Regions from separate parts of the Micromonospora sp. NPDC002717 genome, predicted to be linked through region 1. Evidence: riboswitches for the same ligand, from Rfam matches in the RefSeq annotation. Region 1 holds a riboswitch; the other holds the start of a gene.
What was found. A riboswitch is a leader RNA that binds a small molecule or an ion and turns the genes downstream of it on or off. The one in region 1 is predicted to bind ZMP and ZTP.
Positions count from the first base shown of each region.

Region 2: linked by a shared signal. The riboswitch ahead of ABT006_RS12335 (bifunctional 5,10-methylenetetrahydrofolate dehydrogenase/5,10-methenyltetrahydrofolate cyclohydrolase) and the one ahead of ABT006_RS17620 (glycine hydroxymethyltransferase) in region 1 are both predicted to bind ZMP and ZTP.

Region 1 is NZ_JBEOVW010000010.1:195,986-210,442, reverse strand. Features, by position in the region: gene ABT006_RS17670 (Lrp/AsnC family transcriptional regulator) at 1-360, shown strand, start outside; gene ABT006_RS17665 (DNA polymerase domain-containing protein) at 468-1,439, opposite strand; gene ABT006_RS17660 (hypothetical protein) at 1,534-1,860, opposite strand; gene ABT006_RS17655 (hypothetical protein) at 1,992-2,222, opposite strand; gene ABT006_RS17650 (hypothetical protein) at 2,343-2,825, shown strand; gene ABT006_RS17645 (histidine phosphatase family protein) at 2,901-3,632, shown strand; gene ABT006_RS17640 (NAD(P)H-hydrate dehydratase) at 3,616-4,485, shown strand; gene ABT006_RS17635 (S8 family peptidase) at 4,632-6,119, shown strand; gene ABT006_RS17630 (hemerythrin domain-containing protein) at 6,234-6,734, shown strand; gene ABT006_RS17625 (metallophosphoesterase family protein) at 6,777-7,628, opposite strand; ZMP/ZTP riboswitch at 7,758-7,847, shown strand; gene ABT006_RS17620 (glycine hydroxymethyltransferase) at 7,865-9,304, shown strand; gene araB (ribulokinase) at 9,394-11,067, opposite strand; gene ABT006_RS17610 (hypothetical protein) at 11,288-11,548, opposite strand; gene ABT006_RS17605 (aminotransferase-like domain-containing protein) at 11,735-13,078, opposite strand; gene ABT006_RS17600 (alpha-hydroxy acid oxidase) at 13,082-14,209, opposite strand; gene lipP1 (LipP1 family hormone-sensitive lipase) at 14,202-14,457, opposite strand, start outside.
Region 2 is NZ_JBEOVW010000006.1:287,321-301,777, forward strand. Features, by position in the region: gene ABT006_RS12325 (helix-turn-helix domain-containing protein) at 1-112, opposite strand, end outside; gene ABT006_RS12330 (MFS transporter) at 285-1,718, shown strand; gene ABT006_RS12335 (bifunctional 5,10-methylenetetrahydrofolate dehydrogenase/5,10-methenyltetrahydrofolate cyclohydrolase) at 1,926-2,792, opposite strand; ZMP/ZTP riboswitch at 2,807-2,891, opposite strand; gene ABT006_RS12340 (endonuclease/exonuclease/phosphatase family protein) at 2,907-3,686, opposite strand; gene ABT006_RS12345 (CatB-related O-acetyltransferase) at 3,931-4,596, shown strand; gene ABT006_RS12350 (alpha/beta hydrolase) at 4,876-5,610, shown strand; gene ABT006_RS12355 (macrolide family glycosyltransferase) at 6,114-7,262, shown strand; gene ABT006_RS12360 (sulfite exporter TauE/SafE family protein) at 7,370-8,146, shown strand; gene ABT006_RS12365 (malonic semialdehyde reductase) at 8,278-8,889, opposite strand; gene ABT006_RS12370 (winged helix-turn-helix transcriptional regulator) at 8,990-9,346, shown strand; gene ABT006_RS12375 (GNAT family N-acetyltransferase) at 9,415-10,191, shown strand; gene ABT006_RS12380 (VWA domain-containing protein) at 10,458-12,038, shown strand; gene def (peptide deformylase) at 12,181-12,690, opposite strand; gene ABT006_RS12390 (TetR/AcrR family transcriptional regulator) at 12,701-13,489, opposite strand; gene ABT006_RS12395 (ATP-binding cassette domain-containing protein) at 13,564-14,457, shown strand, end outside.

The DNA.
Region 1 (14,457 bases):
ATCTCCCGCACCAACGCGTACGCGCGGGTGGAGCGGCTGCTGCGCGACGGGGTGATCACCGGTTTCCGGGCCCAGGTCGCGCCCGAGGCGGCGGGGCTGGGCACCTCGGCGTACGTCGCGCTCAAGATCGAGCAGAACACCTGGCGGGAGGTGTCGGCGGAGCTGGCCCGGGTGCGCTACATCGAGCACGCCGCGCTGCTCGGTGGCGACCACGACGTGCTGGCCCTGGTCCGGGCGCCGGACAACGCCACGCTGCGGGACGTGGTGCTGGGCCGGGTGCAGAGCATCGCCGGGGTGCTGTCCACCCGCACCTGGCTGGTCTTCGACGAGTTCGACGGCGACCGCAGCCCGTGGGAGTGAGCCGCGCCGGGGCGGCCGGCAGGCGCACCGCTCCGGGGCCCGCCGGCCGGGCCCGCGGCGGCCCGCAGGCCCGGCACTCCGGCCGCGGTCCGCCGTGGCCGGCGGGCTCAGCGCTCCGGCGGGGCCTCCAGCCCCTCCCGGTCGGCCAACTCCAGCAGCGGTTCGAGCGAGAAGCGCCGGTCGTCGAGGCCCGCGTGCGGGTCGCCACGCTCGGCGAACCGGGCCGGCATCGTGGTGACGTCGAAGTCCTCCGGCCGCGCGTCGTCCAGCTCCGACCAGTCCAGGGGCGCGGAGACCAGCGCCTGCGGGGTGGGGCGGATGGAGTACGCCGAGGCCATCGTGTGGTCCCGGGACATCTGGTTGTAGTCGACGAAGACCGGGCGGTCCCGCTGCTCCCGCCACCAGGTGGTGGTGACCAGCTCCGGCAGCCGGCGCTGCATCTCCCGGCCCAGCGCCAGCACCGCCCGCCGGCACTCGCCGAAGCTCCACCGGGGCTCGATCGACAGGTAGACGTGCAGGCCCCGCCCGCCGGTGGTCTTCGGATAGCCCGTCAGCCCCAACTCGTCGAGGAACGCGCGCACCTCGTGGGCCACCGGCACCACCTGGTCGAAGCCCACCCCCGGCATCGGGTCGAGGTCGATGCGGAGCTGGTCGGGCCGCTCGACGTCGGCGGCGGAGACCGGCCACGGGTGGAACCGCAGCGTGCCGAGGTTCGCCGCCCAGATCACCACGGCCAGCTCGCTCGGCGCGACCTCGTCGGCCGTACGCCCGCTCGGGAAGGTGATGTGGGCGGTGCGCACCCACTCGGGCGCCCCCGCCGGGAGCCGCTTCTGGTAGAAGGCGTCGCCCCGGTTGTCCTGCCGGGTGGCGATCTTCGCCCCCGGGAAGACGCCGCGCGGCCACCGCTCCAACATGGTCGGCCGGTCCCGCAGGGCGCGCAGAACGCCGTCGCCGACGGCCAGGAAATACCGCACCACGTCCAGCTTGGTCAGCCCCAGCTCGGGGAAGTACGGCTTGTCGGGGCTGGAGACGCGGACCAGCCGCTCCCCCACCTTGATCTCCTCGGCCGGCGTCGCCACGCCCCACACCGTAACCCGGCGGGCCGGTCGGCACGGCCCGTCGCGGCCCCCGGCGAAGCGCCTCCGACACGGCCGGCGGCCGTCGGGCCCGGTCTCAGGCGATCAGCATGATGCCCACGGCCATGAGCGGCAGACCGACGAACAGGAAGATCCCGATCCCGGTGAGCACCCGCCCCTCGCCGGCGGCCTCGCGCTCGGGCGCCACGCCGAAGGTGGCGCGCGCCCCCATCATGCCGATCCGGCTCAGGGTGAGGTCGCCGGTGATCCCGAGCAGCCCACCGACCACCACGAGGGCGATGCCGAAGCGGTAGACGAAGTCGCCGCCGCCCAGGGCGACCCAGACCCCGGCGGCGGCCGCGACCACGACGAGCGCGATCACGAACAGCACCAGTGCTTCCCGCAGACCCCTGACAACCGTCATCGCGGCTCCATCCCGTGCGACCCGGATGGACATTCTGCCGGTCGGCGGCCGTCCGCGCTGCCCCGTGCGCCGGGCGTACGCGAGGTGGCCGGGCGGCCCGTCTCCGGCCGCCCGGCCACCTCGGGCCGAACTCAGCTCATCTCCTCCTGGAGGCGTGACATGAGCATCTTCTTGCCCTGCTCACCCGCCTTGCGGTTGTTCTCCTGCATCTTCCGGAACCAGGTGGCCAGTTCCGTGTCGCCCCGCGAATCCGCGTCGGCGATGTAGGTGTCCAGTTTCCAGATGTGCTGCAACGACATCTGCAGGACGTGGATCAGGTCGTAGTTCTGGTCCTTGACCGGGCTGATCATTTCCTTGGTCATGGTCGCCACGGACGTACCTCCCCATCTCGCTCTCGCTGTTCGGTGGCAGCAGCGCTTACCCGGCCTGGTCCCGTTCACGCCCGGCGGCGGGGCTACGATGCCGGGCGGAGGGGGGCGTTCGTGCGCGGACGGACGGGGTACGCGTCGCTGGTGCTGGCGCTGGTGCTCGTCGCCGCCGGCTGCGGGGGCGAGCCACCGCCCACCGCCGCCGCCGCCGACGTCACCGGTGTCTGGTGCGGCCCGGAACGGGACGTGCTCACCCTCGATGCGGCCGGCGGGTTCACCGTCACCGACGTCTCCGCCTCGCTGATCGACGAGGTCTTGCACGACGAGGACTTCGTGCCGGGCTACCGGCGGGAGACCGAGCACGCGGGCGCGGTGCCGCGGCACGGCGCCGGCCGGTGGCGCGTCTTCGTGGACCGCGGCGACATGTTCCAGGCCCGGCGCGACCACGTCGTGCTCGACTGGGCGACCTTCGAGTCGATCAAGGTGGACGAGGAGCTGGAGCTGACGCTCGCCGGGGAGGGCGCGGGCCTGGTGCTCGGCATCGAGCGCGTCGAGTCGGGCTTCACCACCCTCTTCTCCCGCTGCCCAGCGGCCTGAACGTCCCGCCGCCCGCCGCCACGGCGGGCGGCGGGGGGCGGTTATCCGGGGCGGGCCTCGGGTAGGGGGTGCCGCATGGCGGAACTGGCAGCGCTCTGGATCGTCCGGCACGGCGAGAGCACGGCGAACGTGGCAGCCACCGCGGCCGAGGCGTCCGGCGCCGAGCTGATCGACCTGACCCACCGGGACGCGGACGTGCCGCTGAGCCCGACCGGGGAGGAGCAGGCCCGAGCCACCGCGCGCTGGTTGGCCGGGCTGCCCGAGGCCCGCCGGCCCGACGTCGCGGTGGTGTCGCCGTACCTGCGGGCCGTGCAGACCGCCGAGTTGGCCCTGGCCGGCACCGGGATCCCGCTCACCCGCGACGAGCGGCTGCGCGACCGGGAACTCGGCATCCTGGACGGGCTGACCGGGTACGGGGCGCGCCGGCGCCACCCGGAGGAGGCGGCGCGCCGGGACCGGCTCGGCAAGTTCTACTACCGGCCGCCGGGCGGCGAGTCCTGGACGGACGTGGCGCTGCGCCTGCGCGCCCTCCTCGGCGACCTGCGCCGCGACCACGAGGGCCGGCGGGCGCTGCTGTTCGGCCACGACGCCCTGGTCTTCCTGACCCGGTACCTGGTGGAGGGGCTCACCGAGGCGGAGCTGATGGCGCTGACCCGGGAGCACGTCATCGCCAACTGCTCGATCACCGGCTGGTCCGCCGGGGCTCACGGCCGGCTGAGCCCGGACGTGTTCAACGACGTCGGCCACCTGCGGGCCCAGGGCGCCCGGCCGACCAGGGAGGACGAGGTCCATGCCGAACCGGTCTGAGACCCTGGTGATCACCCCCAGGCTGCTACGGGACTGGGCGCTGCCGATGCCGACCGGGGGCAAGGAGGCCCGGGGCACGGTGCTGGTGGTCGGCGGCTCCCGGTTCACCCCCGGGGCGGTGCTGCTCGCCGGCGTGGCCGCGCTGCGGGCCGGGGCCGGGGTGCTCCAACTCGCCGCCGCCGAGTCCACCGCCGCCGCGCTGAGCATCCAGGTGCCCGAGGCGCTGGTGGTGGGCCTGCCCGAGACCGCCGACGGCGCGGTGGCGGGCGGGCCCGGCGAGCTGCTGGGCGACCTGGTGGCCGAGGCGGACGTGGTCGCCCTCGGCCCCGGCCTGAAGGACATCGACGAGACGGCGGCGCTGCTGCGCCTGGTGCTCGACGCGGCCGCCCGGGAGACGGCGCTGGTGCTCGACGCGTACGCCCTGGGTGCGCTCAGCCACGCCCCGGACCCGCTGGTCGGGTCCGGACGGCCGGTGGTGCTCACCCCCAACCTCACCGAGGCGCGGCACCTGCTGGGCCGGGACCCCGGCGACGACCTGGACGCCGAGGCCATCGAGCTGGCCGGCCGGTACGACGCCGTGGTCTCGCTCTACGGCCATGTCTCCACACCCGACGGGCGGAGCTGGCGGGAGGAGAGCGGCGACGCGGGGCTCGGCACGTCCGGCAGCGGGGACGTCCGCGCCGGACTGCTGGCCGGGCTGCTGTCCCGGGGCGCCGAGCCGGCGCAGGCCGCGTGCTGGGCGGCGTTCGCCCACGCGGTGAGCGGCCAGCGGCTGGTGCCGCGGTTCGGCCGGATCGGGTTCCTCGCCCGGGAGCTGCTCGACGAGATTCCCCACACCCTCGCCACCGTCTGACACTTCCTTGTCTGACCGAACGGCTGTGTGTAACGCCACATCCGGCTCCTACGCTGTGGGTCGGAGGAGGGCACCCCCGCCCGCCTCCCGCCGGCCGCTCCCTGCCAGGGGGCGTGCCCGGCTGGAAACATCCCCTGGGAGTCTGTGTGAAGAACCTCCGTCGCAAGACACTGGCTGCCGCGTCCGCCGTGACGCTCGGTGTCGGCCTCGCCGTCGCCGGCGGGGTGGCCCCGGCGGCGTCGGCCGCCGGCCCGGACACCACGTTCCTGGTGCTCGCCCCGCAGGGCGCGAAGACCGACAAGGCGGCTGCCCGCGTGGCCGCCGCCAAGGGCACCGTGGTGGCCAGCTACGACCAGATCGGCGTGCTCGTCGTCCGGTCGACCAACCCCGACTTCGTCACGGACGTGGCGGGCGCGGGCGTCGACTCGGTGGCGTCCACCGCCGGCCTGGGCACCGCCCTCGACGAGGGCGAGACCATCGAGGTCTCCGCCGCCGAGGTGGCGAACACCACCGCCGACCCGACCAAGGAACCCATGTTCGGTCAGCAGTGGGACATGCCGATGATCGACGTCCCGCAGGCCCACGCCGTCAACGCCGGCAGCGCCAGCGTGGTGGTGGGCGTGCTGGACAGCGGCATCTCCTCCAGCCACGATGACCTGAAGGACCAGATCGCGAAGGACAAGAGCACGTCCTGCATCGGTGGGGTCTCCGACACCACCGAATCCGCCTGGAACCCGACCAACTCCGACCACGGCACCCACGTGGCCGGCACCATCGCCGCCGCCGTCAACGGCAAGGGGGTGACCGGCGTCGCCCCGGGCGTCAAGGTGGCCGCCGTCAAGGTGGTCAACAACGACGGCTACATCCTCCCGGAGGCTGCGGTCTGCGGATTCATGTGGGCCGCCGAGCAGGGCATGCAGCTGACCAACAACAGCTACTACATCGACCCGTGGGAGCTCAACTGCCGCAACGACGCGCGCCAGCGTCCGGTGTGGAAGGCCGTCCAGCGGGCGATCCGTTACTCGCAGAGCAAGGGCGTGCTGCACGTGGCGTCCGCGGGTAACTCGAACTTCGACCTCGCCCACAAGATCACCGACGAGGGCAGCCCGAACAACGGGACGCCGGAGGTCCGCGAGGACCTCACCAACGCCTGCCTCGACCTGCCGGCCGAGGCGCCGGGCGTGGTGACGGTGTCGGCGGTCGGCCCGACCGGGGAGAAGAGCTACTACTCCTCGTACGGCCAGGGCACGGTCGACGTGACGGCGCCGGGTGGCGACACCCGCTTCCGTACCCAGGGTGTCCGCTCGACCCCCGCCGACGGCATCCTGTCCACCACCTACAACACCACCACGAAGACCAACGGCTGGGGTTACAAGCAGGGCACCTCGATGTCCTCGCCGCACGCGACCGGCGTGGCCGCCCTGGCCCTGTCGGCGCACCCGGGCATGACCCCCGGCCAGCTGTCGGCCTTCCTGGGCAACACCGCCGAGGCGATCTCCTGCCCCGCCGGTGTCTACAACCCGGTGCCGCTGATGGCGGCCGGCCCGAACGCCTACGACGCCACCTGCTCCGGCGGGCAGCGCAACGGCTTCTACGGCGCCGGCATGGTCAACGCGTACAACGTGGTGAAGTAGCAGCACGGCACGACCCGTGGTGGGGCCCGGCGGTGATCCGCCGGGCCCCACCCGTTTTCGCTGCTCACGGCCGGGGTACGGGAGGAGGCGTCCGACGAGCCGAGGAGGTCAACGGTGTCCACCGATGCCATCGTCCTATTGAAAGAGGACCACAAGGAGATGCGCCGCCTGTTCAAGGCGTTCCAGGATGCCGAGGATGGACCGGCCGCGCGGCGGCAGAAGCTGGTGAGCCAGATCCTGGAGGCCCTCACGGTGCACACCTACCTGGAGAACGAGGTGATGTACCCGGAGGTCCGCAAGCTCCTGCCCGACCTGGAGGACGACATCCTCGAGTCGTACGAGGAGCACCACGTCGCCGACGTGCTCTGCGCCGAACTGTTCGCCATGGACGCCGACGACGAGCGCTTCAACGCCAAGACCACGGTGCTGATCGAGAGCGTCCTGCACCACGTCGAGGAAGAGGAGCAGGAGTGGTTCCCGAAGGTGCGCGAGGCGCTCGGCCGTAAGCAGCTCCAGGAGATCGGCGAGCGGATGATCGAGCTGCGCGCGGACGCGCCGCGCAGGCCGACCGACCCGAAGGCGATCAAGAAGTCGCTGGACGCCGTGACGGCCTGAGCCGACCGACTCCGGCGGGCCCCGGTGCGCCGGGGCCCGCCGTCACGCCGGGGGCGCGGGCAGGATCCGCCGCAGCGCCGGCGGTACGGCCCGGGACCGCCACTCCCTCGGGTAGCCCACCGACACCTCCTCGAACCGCACCCCGTCGTGCCAGGTGGTGCGGGGGATGTGCAGGTGGCCGTAGACCACCGCGGCGGCGTCGAAGCGCAGGTGCCAGTCGGCGGTGGCCTCGGTGCCGCACCACTGGGCGAAGATCGGATAGCGCAGGATCCGGGTCGGCTCGCGCAGCAGCGGCCAGTGGTTGACCAGCACGGTCGGCAGCCCCGGCTCCCGCGCGGCGAGCCGGCGGGCGGTCTCGGCGACCCGGGCGGCGGACCACGCCGACCGGCTCGGGTACGGGTCGGGGTGCAGCAGGAACTCGTCGGTGCAGACGATCCCCGTCCGGTACGCCTCGGCCAGCGCCGCCTCCGGGCTGTCGAACCCCTCCGGGCGCCAGCTGTGGTCGTAGAGCAGGAACAGCGGCGCCACCAGCACCGGCCCGCCCGACCCCCGCCACACCGGGTACGGATCCTCGGGGGTCAGCACGCCGAGGCGCCGGCACAGGTCGACGAGGTGCTGGTAGCGCGCCACCCCGCGCAGCGCCACCGGGTCGGCCGGCGGGGTCCACAGCTCGTGGTTGCCCGGCGCCCAGACCACCCGCGCGAAGCGGTCGCCGAGCAGCCCGAGGGCCCACTCGACGTCGGCCACGGTGTCGCCGACGTCCCCGGCGACGATCAGCCAGTCGTCCGGCGACCCCGGGCGCAGCCCCTCCACCACCGCCCGGTTGCCCGGGTGCCCCACGTGCAGGTCGCTGATGGCGAGCAGGCTGCCACCCCCGCCGTCCTCCCCTGCCATGACCGCGATCCTATGCGCGGCCGGGGACGACCGCGAACCGCGCGGGGCGCGGGCCCGTCGATGCACCACACCGCGGGTGCGGCGGTCCCCAGGTGGGCCGGGGCGCGCCCGGCCGACCCGGTAGGATCGGCGGTGGGCCGTGACTGGCGCGTGGGGATGGAGAACCATCGGGAAGCGGTCCCGTCATGAGGACGCATGCCGAGCGCCTGGGCCTTCCGCACGTCACTGGAGGTCGCATGTCGTCGCCGAACGCCGAATCCACCGCCTTCCGCAGCGCCCTCGAGGTGATCCGCGCCGTCGAGCCTCGGGTGGCCGACGCCATCGGCGCCGAGCTCGCCGACCAGCGCGAGTCGCTCAAGCTCATCGCCAGCGAGAACTACGCCTCCCCGGCCACCCTGCTGGCCATGGGCAACTGGTTCAGCGACAAGTACGCCGAGGGCACCGTCGGCCGCCGCTTCTACGCCGGCTGCCAGAACGTGGACACCGTCGAGGCGCTCGCCGCCGAGCACGCCCGGGAGCTGTTCGGCGCGGCCCACGCGTACGTGCAGCCGCACTCCGGCATCGACGCCAACCTGGTCGCGTTCTGGGCGATCCTGGCCGACCGGGTGGAGTCCCCGGCGCTGAAGAAGGCCCAGGCACGCCACGTCAACGACCTCACCGAGGCGGACTGGTTCGCGCTGCGCCGGGAGCTGGGCAACCAGCGGATGCTCGGCATGTCCCTGGACGCCGGCGGCCACCTCACCCACGGTTTCCGCCCGAACATCTCCGGCAAGATGTTCGACCAGCGCAGCTACGGCACCGACCCGGCCACCGGGCTGGTCGACTACGACAAGGTCGCCGAGGCGGCCCGCGAGTTCAAGCCGCTGATCCTGGTCGCCGGCTACTCGGCGTACCCCCGGAAGGTCAACTTCCGGATCATGCGGGAGATCGCCGACTCGGTCGGCGCCACCTTCATGGTCGACATGGCGCACTTCGCCGGCCTGGTCGCCGGCAAGGTCTTCACCGGCGACTTCGACCCGGTGCCGCACGCGCACATCGTCACCACCACCACGCACAAGTCGCTGCGCGGCCCGCGCGGCGGCATGGTGCTCTGCCAGCCCGAGCTGGCCGACCAGGTCGACCGGGGCTGCCCGATGGTGCTCGGCGGCCCGCTGCCGCACGTGATGGCCGCCAAGGCCGTCGCCCTGGCCGAGGCCCGCCGCCCCGACTTCGCCGACTACGCCCAGCGGATCGTCGCCAACGCCCAGGCCCTCGCCGAGGGGCTGCTGCGCCGGGGCGGCAAGCTGGTCACCGGCGGCACCGACAACCACCTGGTGCTCATCGACGTCACCGGCTACGGGCTGACCGGCCGGCAGGCCGAGCAGGCCCTGCTCGACTCGGGCATCGTCACCAACCGCAACTCCGTCCCGCAGGACCCGAACGGCGCCTGGTACACCTCCGGCATCCGCGTCGGCACCCCGGCGCTGACCACCCGGGGGCTGGGCCCGGCGCAGATGGACGAGACGGCCGAGCTGATCCACACCGTGCTCAGCCAGACCCGGCCGGGCGCGAACCCGGACGGCACCCCGTCGAAGGCCAAGTACGTCCTCGACCCGGCCGTCGCCGACCGGGTCGGCAAGCAGGCCAGCGACCTGCTCACGGGCTTCCCGCTCTACCCGGCCGTCGACCTCGGCTGACCCGGGCATCCGCCCCGACGCCCCCGCCCGGCCCGGCCGCGCGGGGGCGTCCCCGTCCCGCCCCCGTCCAGCGGCGCGGGGTGGGCTCGTCAGGGGCGGTGGGTGCGGTGGCGGCGGGCGCGGAGGCGGTGCAGGACATCGGTGCCGCCCCGGCCGAAGTGGTCGTGCAGCGCGCGGTAGTCCGCGTACAGCTCGCCGTAGGCGGCTGCCCGGGCCGGGTCGGGGTGCCAGGTCTCGCGGCGGGCGGCGCCCATCGCCGCCGAGGCGGCCGGCACGTCCGGGTACGCCCCGGCGGCGACCGCCGCGTGGATCGCCGCGCCCAGCGCCGCCGGGTGCGCGGAGTCGACCACGTGCAGCGGCCGGCCGATGACGTCGGCGTAGATCCGCAGCAGCAGCCGGTTGCGGGTCAGCCCGCCGGCCACGGTCAGCTCGTCGACGGCCACCCCGGCGGCGGTGAACGCGTCGACCACCGTCCGGGCGCCGAACGCGGTGGCCTCCAGCAGCGCCCGCCAGATCTCCTCCGGCCGGGTGGCCAGGGTCAGCCCCACCAGCACCCCGCTCAGCTCGTGGTCCATGAGCACCGACCGGTTGCCGCTGTGCCAGTCCAGCGCCAGCAGCCCGTGCCCGCCCACCGGCTGCTCGGCGGCGAGGGCGTCCAGCAGCTCGTACGGGCTCAGCCCGCGGCGGCGCGCCTCGTCCGCGTAGTCGGCCGGCAGGCCGGTGCGGACGTACCAGGCGAAGATGTCCCCGACGCCGCTCTGCCCCGCCTCGTAGCCCCAGGAACCGGTGGTGACGCCGCCGTCGACCACGCCGCAGACCCCGGGCACCTCGTGGTACGCCGCCGCGTTCATGATCAGGCAGGTGGAGGTGCCGAGGACGGCGAGCATCCGGCCCGGCTCGACCGCGCGGGCCGCCGCGGCGGTGACGTGCGCGTCGATGGATCCGACCGCGACGGCCGTGCCCACCGGCAGCCCGGTCCACCGGGCCGCCTCGGCGGTCAGCCCGCCCGCCCGGGCGCCCAGCGGCGCCAGCGGGCCGTCGATCCGGGGCAGCAGCCCGTCGAGGCGGGGGTGCACGGCGCGCAGGAACTCCGCCGACGGGTACCGCCCGTCCTGCCGCAGCCCCTTGAAGCCGGCGGCGGAGACGTTGCGGGTCTCCCGGCCGCAGAGCTGCCAGACCAGCCAGTCCGCGGCCTCGATGAAACGCTCCGCGCGGTCGAAGACCGCCGGATCCTCCTCCAGCACCTCCAGCGCCTTGGCGAGCTGCCACTCGGCGGAGACCCGGCCGCCGTAGCGGGGCAGCCAGGTCTCGCCGCGCGCGGCGGCGACGTCGTTGATCCGGGCGGCCTGCCGCTGGGCCGCGTGGTGCCGCCACAGCTTCGGGTACGCGTGCGGCCGGCCCGCCAGCTCGGGCAGCTCGCAGAGCGGGGTGCCGTCGGCGCGGGTGGGCAGCATCGTGCAGGAGGTGGCGTCGACGCCGATGCCGCGCACGTCCTCGGCGCGTACGCCGGCGGCCCGCAGCGCGGCGGGCACCGCGACCCGGAGCACCTCGCGGTGGTCGTCGGGGTGCTGCAACGCCCAGTCCGGCGGCAGCGGCGTCCCGTCGGGCAGCCGCTCCGTGATCACCCCGTGCCGGTACGCGTGCACGGCCTCGCCGCGCACGGCGCCGTCGGCGACGTCCACCACGACCGCCCGGCCGGAGAGGGTGCCGAAGTCGACCCCGACGACGACGTGCCGGGGTACACCGGCTGCCGGCTGCGTCACCGCTCCCCCTCCCGCCGCGCCGCTCCGGCGCCCGGGCGGGGCGGCCGGTCAGCGGCGGCGGGAGGCAACGCTACCGCAGTCGTTGATCCCGATGCGTCGATACGCGTGGTCTCGGCGCCCCCTCCACACCCGCGTCACCCCGCGGATGAGGAGCCGACAGATGAGCGAGAACCGGTCCTGGACCAGGACCGCTGGGACGGACCGTCCGTCCCTCCCCGGATCAGGCGATGGGCCGCTTCAGGTGGTAGCGGTGCACCTCGGTGCTGCCCTGGATGTTGTTCACGTCCTCGGCGGCGGAGACCAGCTCCCAGCCCTCCCGGCCGGCCCGGTTGAGGTGCGCGATCGCGGTGTCGCCGTACGCGGTGATGTCCCGGCGCGACCCGTCCGGGCCGTACCAGATGAAGCTGACATGGAAATTGCGGCCCTGCCCCTGATAGCGGCGGACCAGCAACGCGTACTCCCAAGCGATCATGACGTCCATTATGGGTGTCCACGAAGGACGGCGGAACACCGGCAGTCGCGCTTTGCCATGCGGTGAACGCGGTGTGTCAACGCCGAGACGGCAGGGCCTTACCGCCGACTGTGGACACCGTCACCCACCGACGGGCATCGCCGCCCATCGGTCACCTGGTCGCGAGCCGGTTGACCCCGCGCGGCTCCGGCGAGATCACCGGGCCGGTTGCGGGGTGACGGCGAGCGCCCGCGACCGCTCGGTCGTCTCGTCGGCGACCAGCGCCGCCAGCCGGTCCAGGCCCAGGTCGATCTGCTCCGGGGTGACCGCGCTGACCGACAGGCGCAGCGCGTCGACCGGGGCGCCGTCGTCGTAGAAGTGCGCCATCGGCGTCCAGAGCAGCCCGTACTCGCGGGCGGAGCGGTGCAGCAACGCGTCGTCGACCGCGAACGGCACCGTGACCACCACGAAGAACCCGCCGGCCGGCACGTTCCAGCGCACCGGCGACGCGCCCGGCGGGAAGCGCCGGGCCAGGCCGTCGACGAGGTGGCCCAGGTTCCGGCCGTACGCGGCCCGCTCCCGGGCGGTGGCGGCCACCAGGCTGCACCCGTGCTCCAGCAGCGCGCCGCCGACCACCGCCTGGGCGATCGCCGAGGTGTTCACCGTGACCATGCTCTTGATCTTGGCAAGCTGGTCGGCGAACAGGCCCACCGAGCCGTCGGAGCCGGCGACGCGCTGGTCGGCGACCACGTAGCCCACCCGCGCGCCGGGCAGCACCGTCTTGGCGAACGAACCCAGGTAGACCACCCGCCGCGCGGTGTCCAGCGCCTTGAGCGTCGGCAGCCGCCCCGCGTCCCCGGCCGGGAAGAGGCCGTACGGGTTGTCCTCCAGCAGCAGCAGGTCCTCCTCGGCGGCGAGGTCGAGCAGCCGCCGCCGGTCGGCCAGCCCGATGCTCGTGCCCGACGGGTTGGCGAAGTCCGGCATCACGTAACAGGCGCGTGGGCGCAGCCCCGCCGCCCTGGCCCGGCGCACCTTCTCCCGCAGGTCGGCCAGGTCCACCCCGGCCGGGCCGCCGGCCACCGGCCGCACCGGCAGGTCCAGCAGCCGCGCGGCACCGGTCAGCCCGACGTACGTCGGGGCGACGGCGAGCAGCACGTCGCGGGGGTCGGCCCGCAGCGCCCGCAGCACCAGGAACATCGCCTCCTGGCAGCCGACGGTCACCACGACCGCCTCCGGGTCGACCGTGATGTTCTCGTCGACGGCGAGGTTGCGGGCGACGAGGTGGTGCACGATGCCCTTGGTGCGGCCGTACTGGAACAGGGTCCGGTGCACCTGCTCGGGGCTCTGCCCGAGGTCGTCGGCCAGGTGCCGGCGGAACGTCTCCAGGTGCCGGTGCGGCGCGGCGACGTCGAAGAACTCCTCGTACGGCCGGCCGGCCGCCAGCGACACCGCGTCGGGATAGTGCTGGGCCACCTCGTTGAGGAAGTTCATCGAGTTCAGCGCCGGGTCGTCGACCGCCGGATGCAGGTCGGCGACGTGCAGGTCCACCGGTTCGGCCACCGCTCAGCCCTCCCTCAGCACGCGCAACTCGCGGACGGCCGCCGGGTCGGCACAGCCGGCCAACGCCAGCGCGTCGCGGAACTCGCCGGCCAGCAACTCCAGCGCCGTCTCCGCCCCCGACCGGCCCCCGGCGGCGAGCGCCCACAGCAACGGCCGGCCGACCAGCACCCCCCGCGCGCCGAGGGCGAGCGCGCGCAGCACGTCAACGCCGCCGCGCACACCGCTGTCCAGCAGCACCTCGCACCGGTCGGCCACCGCCGTCACCACCTCGGGCAGCACGGTGGCGGTGGCCGGTGCGCCGTCGAGCTGACGGCCGCCGTGGTTGGAGACCACCACCGCGTCCGCCCCGGCGGCCGCCGCCAGCTCCGCGTCGCGCGGGTCCAGGATGCCCTTCACCACCAGCGGCAGGGCGGTACGGCCCCGCAGCCAGTCCAGGTCGGCCCAGCTCAGCGCGGGCGCGAAGACCTCGCCGGTGTGCGCCGCGACGGCCGAGACGCCCGGGGTGGCGGCGTGCGCGAGCGCGTCCCGCCCGGCCGGCAGGTTGGCGGCGACGACGTGCGGCGGAATGGCGAAGGAGTTGCGGACGTCGCGCAGCCGTCGGCCCAGGATCGGCACGTCCACGGTGACCATCAGCGCCCTGCACCCGGCCGCGTGCGCCCGGTCCAGCAGCTCCGCGACGAGGGCCCGGTCCCGCAGCCAGTAGAGCTGGAACCAGACGGCCGCGCCGGTCGCCGCGATCTCCTCGATCGGCACGCTGCTCAGCGTGCTGGCCGCGTACGGCACGCCGGCCGCGCCGGCCGCCGCCGCGAGCGCCGTCTCCCCGTCGGGGTGCACCAGCCGCTGGTACGCCATCGGCGCCACCGCCACCGGCAGGGCGCAGGAGGCGCCGAGCAGCCGCGCGTCGGTACGCGGGGCGGCCACGCCGCGCAGCACGCGGGGCAGCACGGCCACCCGGTCGAGGGCGCGCCGGTTGGCGGCGAGGGTGGTCTCCGTGCCGCTGCCGCCGTCGACGAAGTCCCACACCTCGGGCGGGAGCACCGCCCGGGCCCGCTCGGCGAAGTCGGCCAGGCCGGCGGGCGCGGGCGGCTCGCCGGCCGGCACGTCCTGCCGGGGCAGCACCGTCTCAGCCATCGTTCGCCCCCGTCCCCGCCGCCGGCCGGGAAGCCGCAGCCGCCGCCACCGTTCCCGGGCCGGCAGCGCCGGTCGGGAGACCGAACCGCTCCCGCAGGAAGGCGGCAGCCCGGTCCTGGGCGCGGCGGCCGTCGTCGAACGCGCCGGGCATGGCGAAGAAGCCGTGGATCATGCCGGCGTACCGGGCGAGGGTGGTGGGCACGCCCGCGTCGCGCAGCCGGTGGGCGTACCGCTCCCCCTCCTCGCGC
Region 2 (14,457 bases), on a different contig from region 1:
CGGGGACGCGGCGGAGGCCGTAGGAGGTGATGCCGACGTCCTCGGGGGTGAGTCGGGCTCGGCGGGACCGGAGGAATGCGGGGAGGTCGCCGGAGGGTCGCCCTGTGTTCATGCCTGCATTGTTGCCGGCGGTGTGGTGGCCCGGCCAGGGGCGTGCCTGGCCCTGGGAGTGCTAGGCGGCGTGGTGCTGCGTGGGTCAGGGGTCTGGCTGGCTTGCGGGTGGGCGGCGAGCGTGTCCGGGTGACGGGCGGCATGGGGTCGTCCCGGGAGAGGGAAGCCTGGTCATGGTGAGGGTCGATGCGGCGTCGGTCGTCGATGCGGTGCGGGTCGAGGGGGGTGGGGCGGGCCGTCAGCGGCTCGCGCTGCTGGTGTTGTTGACGGCGAGTTTCACGTTGGCGGTCGATTTCTCGATCCTGAACGTGGCGTTGCCGGCGATCGGTCGGGACGTGGGTCTGTCGTTGGGGGCGCTGCAGTGGGTGGTGACGGCGTTCGCGTTGTGCGCGGCGGGGTTCACGCTGCTGTTCGGGCGGGTTGCGGACCTGTTCGGTCGGCGTCGGCTGTTCCTGGTGGGGGTGGCGGCGCTCGGGGTGTCGTCGCTGGTTGGTGGGCTGGCGGACGACGCGGGGGTGTTGTTGGCGGCGCGGGTGGTGCAGGGTCTGGCGACGGCGGCGGTGACTCCGGCGGCGCTGTCGCTGTTGACGACGTCGTTTCCGGAGGGGCCGGCGCGTGAGCGGGCGCTCGGGCTCAACGGTGCGTTGATGGCTGCCGGGTTCACCGCCGGGGCCGTTCTCGGCGGTGTGCTGACGGATCTGTGGAGCTGGCGGTGGACGTTCTTCATCAACGTCGTGGTCGCGGCGGCGGTGCTGTCGGTTGCGCCGGCGGTGCTCGCGGAGAGCCGGCCGCAGCGGCGTCCGCGGCTGGACGTGCCGGGTGCGGTGGCGGTGACCGGTGGTCTTCTGGCGCTGGTGTACGGGCTCACCGAGGCCGGGCGGCGTTCGTGGGGTGATTCGCGGGCGTGGGGGTCGCTGCTGGCGGCGGTGGTGTTGCTGGCGGTGTTCTGGATGGTGGAGCGGCGGGTGGCGGAGCCGCTCGTTCCGGTGCGTGTGCTGACCCGCCGTGGTGTGGGTTGGGGGAACGTGGCGGGGATGCTCGCGTTCGCGACGGAGACGTCGCTGGTGTTCCTGCTCACCCTGTACCTGCAGGACGTGCTGGGCTATTCGCCGCTCGCGGCGGGGTTGTCGTTCGCGGTGCTGGGGGTCGGGACGGTGGTGGGGGGAATGGTGGCGCCTCGGTTGCTCGCCCGGATGGGCGGCAAGCGGGCCATCGTCGTGGGGTTCGCGGTGCAGGCCGCGGCGACGTTGCCGTTGGCGTTCCTGGGTGCCGACCGGGTGTGGCTGGTGGTGTTGCTGGCGGCGACGTTCGTCGGTGGGGTGGCGAATCTGGTGGCGATCGTCGGGTTCATGGTCACGGCCACCTCGGGGCTGCCGGCCGAGGAGCAGGGTTTGGCGACCGGGCTGGCGACGATGAGTCAGCAGGTCGGGATCACTCTCGGTGTGCCGGTGATGTCGTCGGTGGTGACAGCGGTCGCCGGGGGCGGCGCCGGTGCGTCGGGTGTGCTGCAGGGGGTCGGGGTCGCGGTGTGGGTGAACGGCCTCGCCTGCGTGGGGGCGGCGGTCCTTGCCGGGTTCGTCCTTCCGTCGGCGCGGGAGGGGGCGTGACTGTCCGGTGCTCGCGTTCGCCGGTCTCGGCGGGGTCACCGAGCTGGTGTGCGGGGCCCGCGTGGAGCCGGGCGAGCGTCCCGCTCCCCCGGCGTCCTGACCCGGGAACCGGGGTGCCGGCGCCGGGGTGTGGCCCGCGGGTGATCGGGGTGGACCGGGGTCACGGCGGCCCGGCGTCGAGGGCGTTCGCCGCCGGGCCGGACGATGTCAGAGGTGACCGGTGGCGCGGCGGGCGGCGTCCAGGGCGTTACGGAAGAGCATGGCGACGGTGGTGGGGCCTACTCCCCCGACGCGGGGGGTGATGGCGCCGGCGACGTCGGCGCAGGTCTCGTCGACGTCGGGCAGTAGGCGGCGTCCTTCGTAGCGGACGCCGCCGCCGATGACGGTGGCGCCGGGGCGGACGTGTTCGGGCTGGATGATGCCGGGGACGCCGGCGGCGGCGATGAGGATGTCGGCGCGGCGGGTGTGGGTGGCCCAGTCGGGGACGCCGGTGTGGACGACGGTGACGGCGGCGTTGGCGGTGTGGCGTTTCTGGGTGAGCAGCAGGGCGAGGGGGCGGCCGAGGGTGGCGCCGCGGCCGAGGATGACGACGTCGCGGCCGGCGACGGGGATGTCGTGGAAGGCGAGCAGGGCTTCGATGCCGGCGGGGGTGCAGGGCAGCGGGCCGGGCAGGCCGAGGGCGAGTCGTCCCATGTTGAGCGGGTGCATGCCGTCGACGTCGAGGTCGGGGTCCATGGTCTGCAGGGCCCGGTCGTAGTCGAGGTGGCCGGGGATGGGGTGCTGGATGAGCAGGCCGTGGACGTCGGGTGCGGTGTTGAAGTCGGCGATGGCGCGGTGCAGGTCGGCCTGGGTGGCGGTGGCGGGCAGGTGGACGTGGGGTGAGTCGAAGCCGAGTTCGGCGGCCTGGCGCTGTTTGATGCGGATGTAGCCGGCGCTGGCGTCGTCGTCGCCGACGAGGATGGTGGCGAGGCTGGGGGTGACGCCGGCGGCGCGCAGGGCGGTGACGCCGGCGGCGACGTCGGTGAGGATGCGTTCGGCGACGGGGGCGCCGGGCAGGAGTCGCGCGGTGGGCATGGTGCTCCTCTGTCAGCGGAGGCCCAGGCGGTCGACCTCTGCTCGTGGAGCTCCCCGATGGTTGTTGCCATCCCCTGGCCGCCAGTCGCGTCGGGTTCAGCTTGCCACAGGTGGTCAGCCGAGGTCGACCAGGAGGGGGCGGTGGTCGGAGATGGCGGACAGGGGGGTGTGTACGGCGGTGACGGGCGGGAGCCGGTTGATGCCGTGGCGGTCGGCGAGGATGTGGTCGAGTTGCACGCGGGGTTGCCCGGCGGGGTAGGTGGGGCGGCGGCCCAGGGGGCGCCAGCCGGTGAGGAGTCGGGCGGGGCCGGCGGGGAGGTTCAGGTCGCCGAGGAGGATGCGGGGCGCGGGCAGGGTGCGTAGGGCGCGGACGGTCTGGCGGAGTTGGTGGGCGTTCCAGCCGGGGACGAAGGACAGGTGGGTGGCGGCGACGGTGAGGTGGCCGTGTGGGGTGTCGAGGACGGCGGCGAGGACGACGCGGGGTTCGTCGTGCAGGAGGGTGAGTCCGCCGCCGGGCCCGGGGACGTAGACGGGTGAGCGTACGGGGGCGGGGCGCAGTCGGGTGACCTGCCAGCTGCGGACGCGGTGGCGGGTGACGAGGCCGACGCCGTAGCAGGGTTCGCCGTGTCCGTCGTCGTCGTGGCGCAGGGGGCGGAACTGTTCGCCGGGGGTGCCGACGACGGCGGCGGCGAAGCGGTGTTCGTCGGCGCCGAGGGCGCGGGCGGCGATGGCGGTGAGGTCGAGTTTGCCGCTGCGGCTCTGGTCGCGGTCGACTTCCTGCAGGGCGAGGACGTCGGCGTCGAGGGCGGTGACGGCGGCGGTGAGCCGGTCGGGGTCGACGAGGCCGTCGGTGAGGGACCGGCCGTGCAGCAGGTTGAAGGTGGCCAGGCGCACGTTTGCACCCTACGTGGCCGTGGGAGGGTTGCCGGGTGTTGAAGGTGCTGTGGTGCTCGGTGGTGCTGTTCGTGGCGTTGGGTGCGGTGGGTGTGTGGTTGCGTCGGCGGCGGGGTCGGTGACGGTGGTGCGGGCCGGGGTGCCCGGTCGAGTTTTTCGGCGGATGAGTCACGCCGCGGCGGTGAATCGATGTCCTGGGACGGCGTGGTGCCGCGATCATGGAGCGGACACGGGCCCGCAACCGATGGGAGTTTCTTCTGTGCCTGTGCCTGCCGACCCGACGGTCCTCCATCCGATGCCTGAGCAGCCGCGGGTGGTGTTGCTCCGGCCGCTGGTGAAGTCCTCGCTGATCGAGGTCGGGGAGTACACCTACTACGACGACCCGGACGATGCGACCGCGTTCGAGACGCGCAACGTGCTCTACCACTACGGGCCGGAGAAGCTGATCATCGGCAAGTTCTGCGCGCTGGGCACGGGAGTGCGGTTCGTCATGAACGGTGCCAACCACCGGATGGACGGCCCCTCGACCTTCCCTTTCCCGACCATGGGCGGCTCGTGGGCGGAACACTTCGACCTGCTCACCGGGCTGCCGAGCCGAGGGGACACCGTCGTCGGCAACGATGTCTGGTTCGGTTACGGCACGACGGTCATGCCCGGCGTACGGATCGGGCACGGCGCGATCGTCGGCTCGGGCGCCGTGGTTACCAGCGACGTGCCCGACTACGGCATCGTCGGCGGTAACCCGGCCCGCCTCATCCGCACCCGCTACAACGACCAGGACGTTGCCCGGCTGCTGGCGGTGGCCTGGTGGGACTGGCCCGTGGAGCACATCACCGAGCACGTACGGACGATCATGTCGGGCAGCATCGCCGATCTGGAGGTCGCCGCCCCGGACACTGCGCGCGGTTGACGCGCGGGCAGGAGTTCCTGTGCGGGCGCATCGTCCTGCGTGGGACGTCTCCAATCGCACCGTAACCGCATGCGGCCTGTCCGTGGCATCCGGCCACGGAGCCTGCACAGAAATACGTTTGGTGGATAGCGGCGGCGCTGCTAGTTTCCGGAGGCCGTGCGAGAGACCGAGGAGGTGGTACCCGTGAACGTTTCGACATGGGTGCTCCCCTCTGGGGTCACGGTCGGGCGATAGGTCGTCCGGGAGCGCCGTTCACGAGCACTCCCGAAAGGCACGACCATGCGATTCACTTCCGAACAGCGCCTCGATGACGGCGTCCTCGAACGTGAGTTCACCCTCGGCGAGATCCCCGGCATCCTGTGGACGCCCACATCCGCGTCCGCACCGGTCCCGCTGATCCTGCTCGGCCACCCCCCGCTCGGACTGCAGAGGATGTACCCCCGCCTGGTGGCGCGGGCCCGGCGCGCCGCGGCGGATGGCTTCGCCGCGGCCACCATCGAGCTCCCCGGCAGCGGTGCCCGGCCCCGTTGGGCTGCCGCCGAGCAGGCCCGCGCCGACCTGCGCCGAGCTCTGGAGGCCGGCGAGCCGGTCAGCGACGAGATCATCGACGCCCTCATCCTCCCGCTCGTCGACAAGGCGGTCCCGGAATCGCAGGCCGCCCTGGATGCCCTCCTGTCGCTGCCCGAGATCGGCGGCCCGGTCGGGTACTCGGGGGGAGTGATCTCGGTCGGCATCCGGCTTGCGGTGGCCGAGCCGCGCATCGTGGCCGCCGGCTTCTTCGCCGGGAGTTTCGTGCCTCGCACCATGTTCGAGGAGGCCCGACAGGTCACCATTCCGCTGCATGTCCTGCTGCAGTGGGATGACGAAGGCAACGACCGGCAGGCGGCCCTGGACCTGTTCGACGCCTTCGGCTCCAGGGAGAAAACGCTGCACGCCAACATGGGCGGACACACCGGTGTCCCGCAGTTCGCAGGGGAGGACGCGGCCGCGTTCTTCGCCCGGCATCTGCGCTAGGCGCGGGCCGGGGCCCCGTCGCCAGGCCAGCAGCAGGCGGTAGGCGACGCCGGCCAGCACGCCGCTCATCGAGGACGGGCCCCGGCCCTCCTCGATGACGGTGGCCAGCGGATGCACTACCGCCCCGATCGCGGCGGTACCGGCCGGTCGGGGCGGAGTTCTGCCCTTGGTGACCGGCTTGACCTCTGCAAGATCAGCTGTAGGTACTTCCGTACTCCAAGGAGTACCCCGACATCAAGGTGTTTGGGGGGCTGTCGGCGGCAAAATGTGGTGCCCGGAAGCCTGGGCGTGGCTAGAGTCGCGGGCATGTACTTCCATCAGATCTACGGCTGACACGGTCGGGGCAGCGCCCCGGCTTCCCTCCCGCATGTCCATGTGCGCCCCCTCCGACCGTGCCTTCTCGGTGGGCGGCGGTGCGCTGGCTTGCGGTGTCCCCTTCGCCGTAGAGCTGAAATGAGTGAGCTTCCGTGTCTTCCGTGTCCCGTCGCCGCGCCCACATCGCGATGGTCGGCATCCCCGCCGTCAGCCATGTCCTGCCAAGCCTTGAGGTCGTCCGCGAGCTGGTGGCCCGCGGCCACCGCGTGACCTACGCCAACGACCCGGCGGTGGCCGACCTGGTCGCGGCCACCGGCGCCGAACTCGTCCCCTGCACGTCCGAACTGCCGGTCGCCGACAACGACTGGCCCGACGACCCCATCGCCGCGATGGGGCTCTTCCTGGACGACGCCATCCGGGCACTCCCCCAGTTGCGCGCCGCCTACGATCCCGACCCGGCGGACCTGTACCTGTACGACATCGGCGCCTACGCCGCGCGCGCCCTCGCCGAATCGCAGGACCGGCCCGTCCTGCAGCTGTCTCCGACGTTCGTGGCCTGGGACGGCTACGAACAGGACGTCGTGGCGCACCTGCGGCAGATGCCGGGCGCCGACGCGTACCGGGCGAAGTTCGCCCGGTGGCTCGCCGACTGCGGGGCGTGCACCACCGACGTGGACGCCTTCTCCGGTCGCCCCCCGCGGGTCCTTGCGCTGATCACCCGGGCGATGCAGCCACACGGCGACCGGGTCGACACCGACAGGGTGACCTTCGTCGGGCCCTGCTTCGACGCACGTGCGGGCGCGGACGGCTGGACCCGTCCGGCGGACGCGGAGCACGTGCTGTTGATCTCCCTGGGTTCGGCGTACACCCGTCAGCCGGAGTTCTACCGCCAGTGCCTGGCGGCCTACGGCAACCTGCCCGGCTGGCACGTCGTCCTCCAGATCGGCCGGTACACCGACCCGCGGGAACTCGGCGACATCCCGCCGAACGTCGAGGTGCACTCCTGGGTTCCGCAGCGGGCGATCCTGGAGCAGGCGGACGCGTTCGTCACCCACGCTGGCATGGGCGGCTGCGGGGAAGGACTACTGGCGGGCGTTCCCATGATCGCCGTGCCGCAGGCCGTCGACCAGTTCATGAACGCCGACCGGCTCGTGGAACTGGGCGTGGCCCGCCGTATCGACACCCCCGAAGCCACCGCCGAGACCCTGCGGGCGGCCCTGCACGACCTGGTCACCGACGCGCAGGTCGCCCGCCGTTCGGCGCTGCTCCGCGTCGGCGCGCGGGCCGAGGGTGGCACCTCGCGCGCCGCCGACCTCATCGAGAACCTGCTGGCCTGAGCCTTGCCCGTCCCGGCCGGGGCTCGGGCTCTTTGTGCCGTGACTGCTGGTGAGGCTGGCCACAAGGGGTCTCGTGGGGCGGGCGGCGGTGGGAAGAATGGCGGCCCGTGGACCCCCTGTCGCTGACCACCCTGCTCGCTGCGGCCGCCATGGCCGGTTGGGTCGATGCCGTGGTGGGGGGTGGGGGGCTGTTGCTGTTGCCGGCGTTGTTGGTGGCGGCGCCGGGGATGCCGGTGGCGTCGGCGTTGGGGACGAACAAGCTGGCGGCGATCGCGGGTACGACGACGGCGGCGGTGACGTACGCGCGGCGTACGAAGATCGACTGGGCGGTGGCGGGGCCGTCGGCGGGGTTGGCGGTGTGTTGCGCCGGGTTGGGTGCGGCTCTGGCGGGGGCGGTGCCGGCGTCGGCGTACCGGCCGGTGGTGTTGGCGGTGCTGGTGTCGGTGGCGGTGTTCGTGGTGCTGCGGCCCCGGTTGGGGGTGGTGGCGCAGCCGGAGCGGCGGACGCGGTGGCGGGTGGTCACGGTGGTCGCGGTGGCGGGTGTGGGGATCGCCCTGTACGACGGGTTGATCGGGCCGGGCACGGGGACGTTCCTGGTGTTGGCGTTCACCGCGTTGGTGGGTGCGGACTTCGTGCACGGTTCGGCGATGGCGAAGATCGTGAACGCGGGCACGAACCTGGGGGCGTTGGTGGTGTTCGCGGCGACCGGGCACGTGTGGTGGCTGCTGGGTGCGGCGATGGCGGTGTGCAACATCGCCGGAGCCGCGCTCGGGGCGCGGATGGCGCTGCGGCGCGGCTCCGGCTTCGTGCGGATCGTGTTGTTGGTGGTGGTGCTGGCGCTGGTGGGCAAGCTCGGCTACGACCAGTGGGTGGCGTCGACCTGACCGTCGCCCGCCACCGTCGCAGCCGCTTCGCCAGCGCTCTCCCGGGGTGCGAGGCCGGCCCCGGTGCCGGTTTCCGCGGACTGGCCGCTTCTCCGGGGCGCGACGGCCGGCCTCGGCGCCGGTGGGTGGTGTCAGGCGTGCCGGACGACGTCGGTGTAGCCGAGGCGGGGCAGGCGCGGGAACCAGGCGTTCTCGGCGGGCCGGCCGATGTTGACCACGAGCAGGCTCTTCCAGGTGGAGTCGGTGAAGAACTCCCGGTCGACGCCGGCGGCGTCGAATCCGCCCATGGGGCCGGCGGCGAGGCCGGCGGCGCGGACGGCGAGCAGGAAGTAGCCGATCTGCAGGGTGGCGTTGAAGCGGGCCATCTGCTCGCGGGCCTCGAGGTTGCCGGCGAGGTCGTCGCGCAGCTGCGGTCGGATCGGGAACACCTGCGGGATGAACTCGTGGAAGTCGGTGTCGGCGGCGAGCACGGCGACCATGGGCGCGGTGCTGGTCTTGGCCTGGTTGCCCTCGCTCATGTGGGCGACCAGGCGCGTGCGGGCCTCGCCCGGGCCGACGAAGAGGATGCGCAGGGGCTGGGCGTTGACGGCGGTGGGCGGGAACTTGGCGAGTTCGAAGATCGCCTGGAGCTGCTCGTCGGTGACGGGTTCGTCGGTGAAGGCGTTGGCGGTCCGGGCGTCGGTGAACAGCTGTGCCTGGGCCTCGGGGTCCAGGGTGATCAGGGGCGAAAAGACGTCGGTCATCGGGGCATCTCCAGGCAACGGACTGATTGGCTACGACGACAGTAGCAGCTAGCTTTTTAGTAGTCCCCCGGTCTGTCGGTCCCCGCCGTATCCTGGGACCATGACGGTCGAACGGGAGGTCGACGGCGCGCGTCGGGCGTGCCACGGGGGCATCACCCGGGCCTTCGCGTTCCTCGGCAAGCGGTGGAACGGCATGCTGCTGGGCACCCTCGCCGACGGCCCGGCCGGGTTCGCCGAGCTGGGGCGCGCCCTGCCCGGGATCAGCGAGTCCGTCCTGTCCGACCGGCTGGGCGAGCTGGTCCGGGTCGGGCTGGTCAGCCGGACGGTGCGGCAGGGCCCGCCGCTGGGGGTGAGCTACGAGCTGACCGAGCGGGGCGCCGCGCTGGTGCCGGCCCTCGACGCGCTGGCCCGCTGGGCGGACGAGAACCTCCCCGCCGCGCCTTCCACGGGCTGCTGACCCGCGCCACCGCGCCCACGGGGCGCACCGGCCGGGGGCCGCCCGAGCGGATGTGTGATCATCAGCGGATGCCGGTACGCGCCGAACACGACCGGGCCGTCCTCGCCGGGCTGCTGGAACGCGACCCGGTGCTGCACGCCTACCAGCTGGGCGACCTGGACGACTTCTTCTGGCCGCACACCTCCTGGTTCCGCCGGGGCGAGGAGGTGGCCTTGCTGTACCACGGGGCCGACCCGCCCACCCTGCTGGCGTTCGCGGCGCCGCCGCGGGTCGCGGAGCTGGCGGCGCTGCTGCGGGAGCTGGCGCCGGTGCTGCCGGCCCGGCTGTGGGCGCACCTGTCCCCGGGCCTGGAGCCGGCGCTGGCCGGGGCGTACCGGATGGAGCCGGCCGGCCCGCACCACAAGATGGCGCTGACCGACCCGGCCCGGCTGGCCGCGACCCCGCCCGCCGGGGTGGTGCTGGACGCCGCGGACCTGCCGGCGCTGCACCGGCTGTACGCGGACGCCTACCCGGGCAACTGGTTCGACCCGCGGATGCTGGACACCGGCCAGTACGTGGGCATCCGCGAGGGCGGCGAGGTGGTGGCCGTCGCCGGGGTGCACGTGTTCTCGCCGGCGTACCGGGTGGCGGCGTTGGGCAACGTGACCACCCATCCCCGGGCCCGGGGGCGCGGGCTGGCCGCGGCGGCGGTGGCCGCGCTGTGCGGGCGGCTGCTGACCACCGTCACGCACGTCACGCTCAACGTGAAGGCGGACAACGGGCCGGCCGTGCGGCTCTACGAGCGCCTGGGCTTCACCCGCGTCGCCGACTACGGCGAGTACGCGTTGACCGCGCGCGGGCGGTGACGGCCGGTCGTCCGGTCACCACGGGCCGCACGGCCCGGCGCTCGCGCCCGGCCGGCGCGGCGGTGCGACCGTCCGGCGACGTGGCCCGGACAACCGGCCGAGGGCCGACGTGAAAACCTTTCCACCTGCATGTACGGCCGTCCAGGGGGGTCGGGAACCCGACGCTGGACGCTGCTGGTGTCGGACCGGCGGGGGCCCGCCCCGGCCCTAGCGTCTCCCGGCAGAGGTCGCGCGTGCGTCGCGCGGCGGAGCTGAAGGAGCAACGCATGGCAACAGCAGCAGTGCCCTGGCGGCGAACACGGACGGTGAGCCTGCTCGCCGGCGTGACGGCGGTGGTGACCGCGCTGGCGACACCCGCGGTGGCGGCGCCCGGGGTGAACCCGGCCCTCGTGGACCGCGACGCCGACCCCGGCACGTCGATCGGCGTCAGCAAGGTGGTGTCCACCCCGCCGATTCCGCCGAAGCCCGACGTGGTGCTGCTGGTCGACACGACCGGCAGCATGGGCGGGGCGATCGCCAACGTACGGACCAACCTGCAGCAGGTCATCACCGACGTGCGCGCGGCGCAGCCGTCGGCGCAGTTCGCGGTGGCCTCCTACCGGGACACCGGGGACGGCGCGGAGCTGTTCCAGGTGCGGCAGAACATGACCGACGACGCGACGGCCCTGCAGAACGCGGTGAACGGGCTGGCCGCCGGCGGCGGCGGGGACACCCCGGAGGCGTGGGTGAACGCGCTGGTCGAGGTGTCCGACGGGGCGATCGCCTACCGGTCGGGCAGCAGCCGGATCGTGGTGCTGGTGGGTGACGCGCCGAGCCACGACCCGAGCAACGGGCGCACCCTGGCGCAGGCGACGGCGGCGTTGCAGGCCGACGAGGCGCGGCTGCTGGCGGTGAACGTCAGCGGTGGCGGTGGTGGCCTGGACGCGACCGGGCAGGCCACGGCGGTGGTGTCGGCCACCGGCGGGCAGTTGGTGGGCAGCTCCCCCGACACGGTGACCGCCGCGATCCTGGCGGGCCTGCGGGACCTGGACGTCACGGTCACCCCGACGGTGACGTCGTGCGACGCGGGCCTGTCGGTGGGCTTCGACGCGGCGTCGCGGACGCAGCAGTCGGGCACCGACGTGCCGTTCGCCGAGACGATCACGGTGGCGGCGGACGCCGCGCAGGGCGCCGAGCTGACCTGCACGGTGGACTTCCTGCTCAACGGCCTCTCCGGCGGGCCGGCGTTCACGCAGCAGATCCGCGTGCGGGTCAACGACGTCACCCCGCCGACCGTGGTCGTCGACGACCGGACGGTGGAGGCGACCAGCCCGGCCGGCGCGGTGATCGACTATCCGGCGTCGGCGACCGACAACGTCGACGGTCCGCTGACCCCGGCCTGCGTGCCGCCGCCCGGCTCGACGTTCCCGCTCGGCGCGACGGCGGTGACGTGCACGGCCACCGACGCGGCCGGCAACACCGGCAGCGACACCGCCGTGATGCGGGTGGTGGACACCACCGCGCCGGCGACGGCGTGCGTGCCGACGAACAACCCGAGCGGTGGCAACATCCCCGGCTCCTACAACCCGGACGGGTTCTACGAGCTGACGTCGACGGACGTGGTGGACACGGCCGTGCAGGTGTTCATCGGTGACGCGGCGGACCCGAGCGTGCGGTTCGGGCCGTTCCCGGCCGGCACGAAGATCAAGCTGGTGCAGGCGCCGGGTGCGCAGTCGCGGGTGAAGGACGGCACCGGCGACATCGACTTCAAGGTGACGTTGCGCGGCGACGCGCTGATCGTCGGCGTGGACGACGCGGGCAACGCCTCGGCGCCGGCGGTGTGCCTGGTGGCTCCCCCGCCGAAGTGACGGCCGCCGCGCGCGGGGTCGTGCCCCGCGGGTGACGTCCCGGCCGCCGGGCCCCGTCGGGGTCCGGCGGCCGTTCGCGTACGCGCCTGAGCCGCGCGGGTCGCAGGCGCCCGCGCCCGGTGTGTCGACGCGCCTGCGCGGTTCAGCCGCGGCGGCTGGGCGAGTCGAAGCGGCCGGCGCGCATCTCGCGCAGCGCCCGGCGGCGGGTGTCCCCGCGCAGCGTGTCGACGTACAGGCGGCCGGCCAGGTGGTCGGTCTCGTGCTGCAGGGCCCGGGCGAGGAACCCGCTACCGGAGATCGTCAGCGGCTCGCCGTGCTGGTCGAAGCCGTGGGCGGTGGCGTGCATCGCCCGGGGGGTCGGGAAGTAGAGCCCGGGGACGGACAGGCAGCCCTCGTCGTCGTCCTGCAACTCCTCCGACAGCTCCAGCGTCGGGTTGACCAGGTGGCCGCGGTGGCCGTCGGCGTCGTAGACGAACACCTGCGCGTTGACGCCGATCTGGGGCGCGGCGACGCCGGCGCGGCCAGGGGCGCCGAGCAGGGTGTCCATCAGGTCGGTGACCAGGGCGCGTAGTTCGGCGTCGAAGCTGGTCACCGGCTCGCTCGGGGTGCGCAGCACGGGGTCGCCGATGATCCTGATGGGCCGCATCGTCATGCCGGCAAGGTTATCCGTCGTCGCCCGCGGCGGCGGCACCCGGGCGGGCGGCCACGAGCACCTCGACGCCGTCGAGGATGCGGGCCAGGCCGAACTCGAACGCGCGGGCGGGGTCGCTCGCGGCCTGGTACTCCTGACCGGCGGCGCTGCCGACCCGCGCCGCGAGGGGGTAGCGGCGCGGGTCGAGGGCCTTCTCCAGGTAGGGGGCGTGGGCCTGCCACCACTGTTCCTCGGTCATGCCGGTGTGCGCGGCGGCCTGGGCGGCCTCCACGGCGCTGCGCACGGCCCCGTGGACGTACCCGGAGACGAGGGTGACGACGGCGTCCATCTCCAGGTCGGTCAGGCCGATGCCGTCGACGGCGCGCAACTCGTACTCGTAGCGGGCGATGACGTTGGGGCCGAGCGGGGGGCGGGTGGTGGCGACCTGCAGCAGCCAGGGGTGACGCAGGTAGAGCGCCCAGGTCTCGCGGGCGATGTGTGCGAGGCGGCCGCGCCAGCCGCCGGGCACGTCGTCGGGGCGGGCGGTCTCGCCGTAGACGGTGTCGAGCATGACGTCGATCAGTTCGCCCTTGCCGGGGACGTACGTGTAGAGGCTCATGGTGCCGACGCCGAGGCGCTCGGCGACCCGGCGCATGGACAGGGCGGCCAGCCCGTCGGCGTCGGCGACCTCGATGGCGGCGCGGACGATCCGGTCCACGGACAGGTCGGGCCGGCCCTTGCGGCTGGCGCGTTCGCGGGTGCGCCAGAGCAGGGCGAGGCTGCGCGCGGGGTCGCCGGTGCCGCTGTACTCGGTCGTCATGCCCCGGAACTCTACCGTGCGCCGTACCGTATCGTGTACGGTACGGCGTACGGAACGAGCGGACGGGGGCACGGATGCACCGGGACGGACCGGCCATCGAGGCCGAGGGACTACGCAAGCGCTACGGCGACACCGAGGCCCTCGCCGGCCTCGACCTGACGGTGCCCGCCGGCACGGTCTGCGGCCTGCTCGGGCGCAACGGCGCGGGCAAGACCACCGCGGTGCGGGTGCTGACCACCCTGCTGCGGCCCGACGCCGGCACCGCCCGGGTGGCCGGCGCCGACGTGCGGCGACACCCGGACCGGGTGCGCGCCCGCATCGGGCTGGTCGGTCAGCACGCCGCCGTCGACGAGGTGCTCAGCGGCCGGCAGAACCTGGTGCTCTTCGGCCGGCTGCACCACGTCGGTGGCGCGCGGGCCCGCGTCCGGGCCGCGGAGCTGCTCGCCCGCTTCGACCTGACCGACGCCGCCGACCGGCCCGCCGGCACGTACTCCGGCGGGATGCGCCGCCGCCTCGACCTCGCGGCGAGCCTGGTCCTCGACCCGCCGGTGCTGTTCCTCGACGAACCCACCACCGGCCTCGACCCGCGCGCCCGGGCGCAGGTGTGGGACGCCGTGCGGGGCCTCGTCGCCGACGGCACCACCGTGCTGCTGACCACCCAGTACCTGGAGGAGGCCGACCAGCTCGCCGACAGCGTCCGGGTCGTCGACGCCGGCCGGGTGATCGCCGACGGCACCCCCGACGAGCTGAAGGCCGCGCTCGGCGGCGACCGGGTCGACGTGGTGCTGTCCCGCGCCGACGAACTGGACCGGGCGGCGCGGGCCGTCGGTGCCGCCGTCGCGGCGCGGCCGCACGTCGACCCGGCGGCCCTGCGGGTCAGCGTGCCCGTCGCCGGGCGAGTCGCCGCGCTGGCCGCCGTGCTGCGGGCGCTCGACGACGCCGGCCTGACCGCCGTCGACATCGCGGTG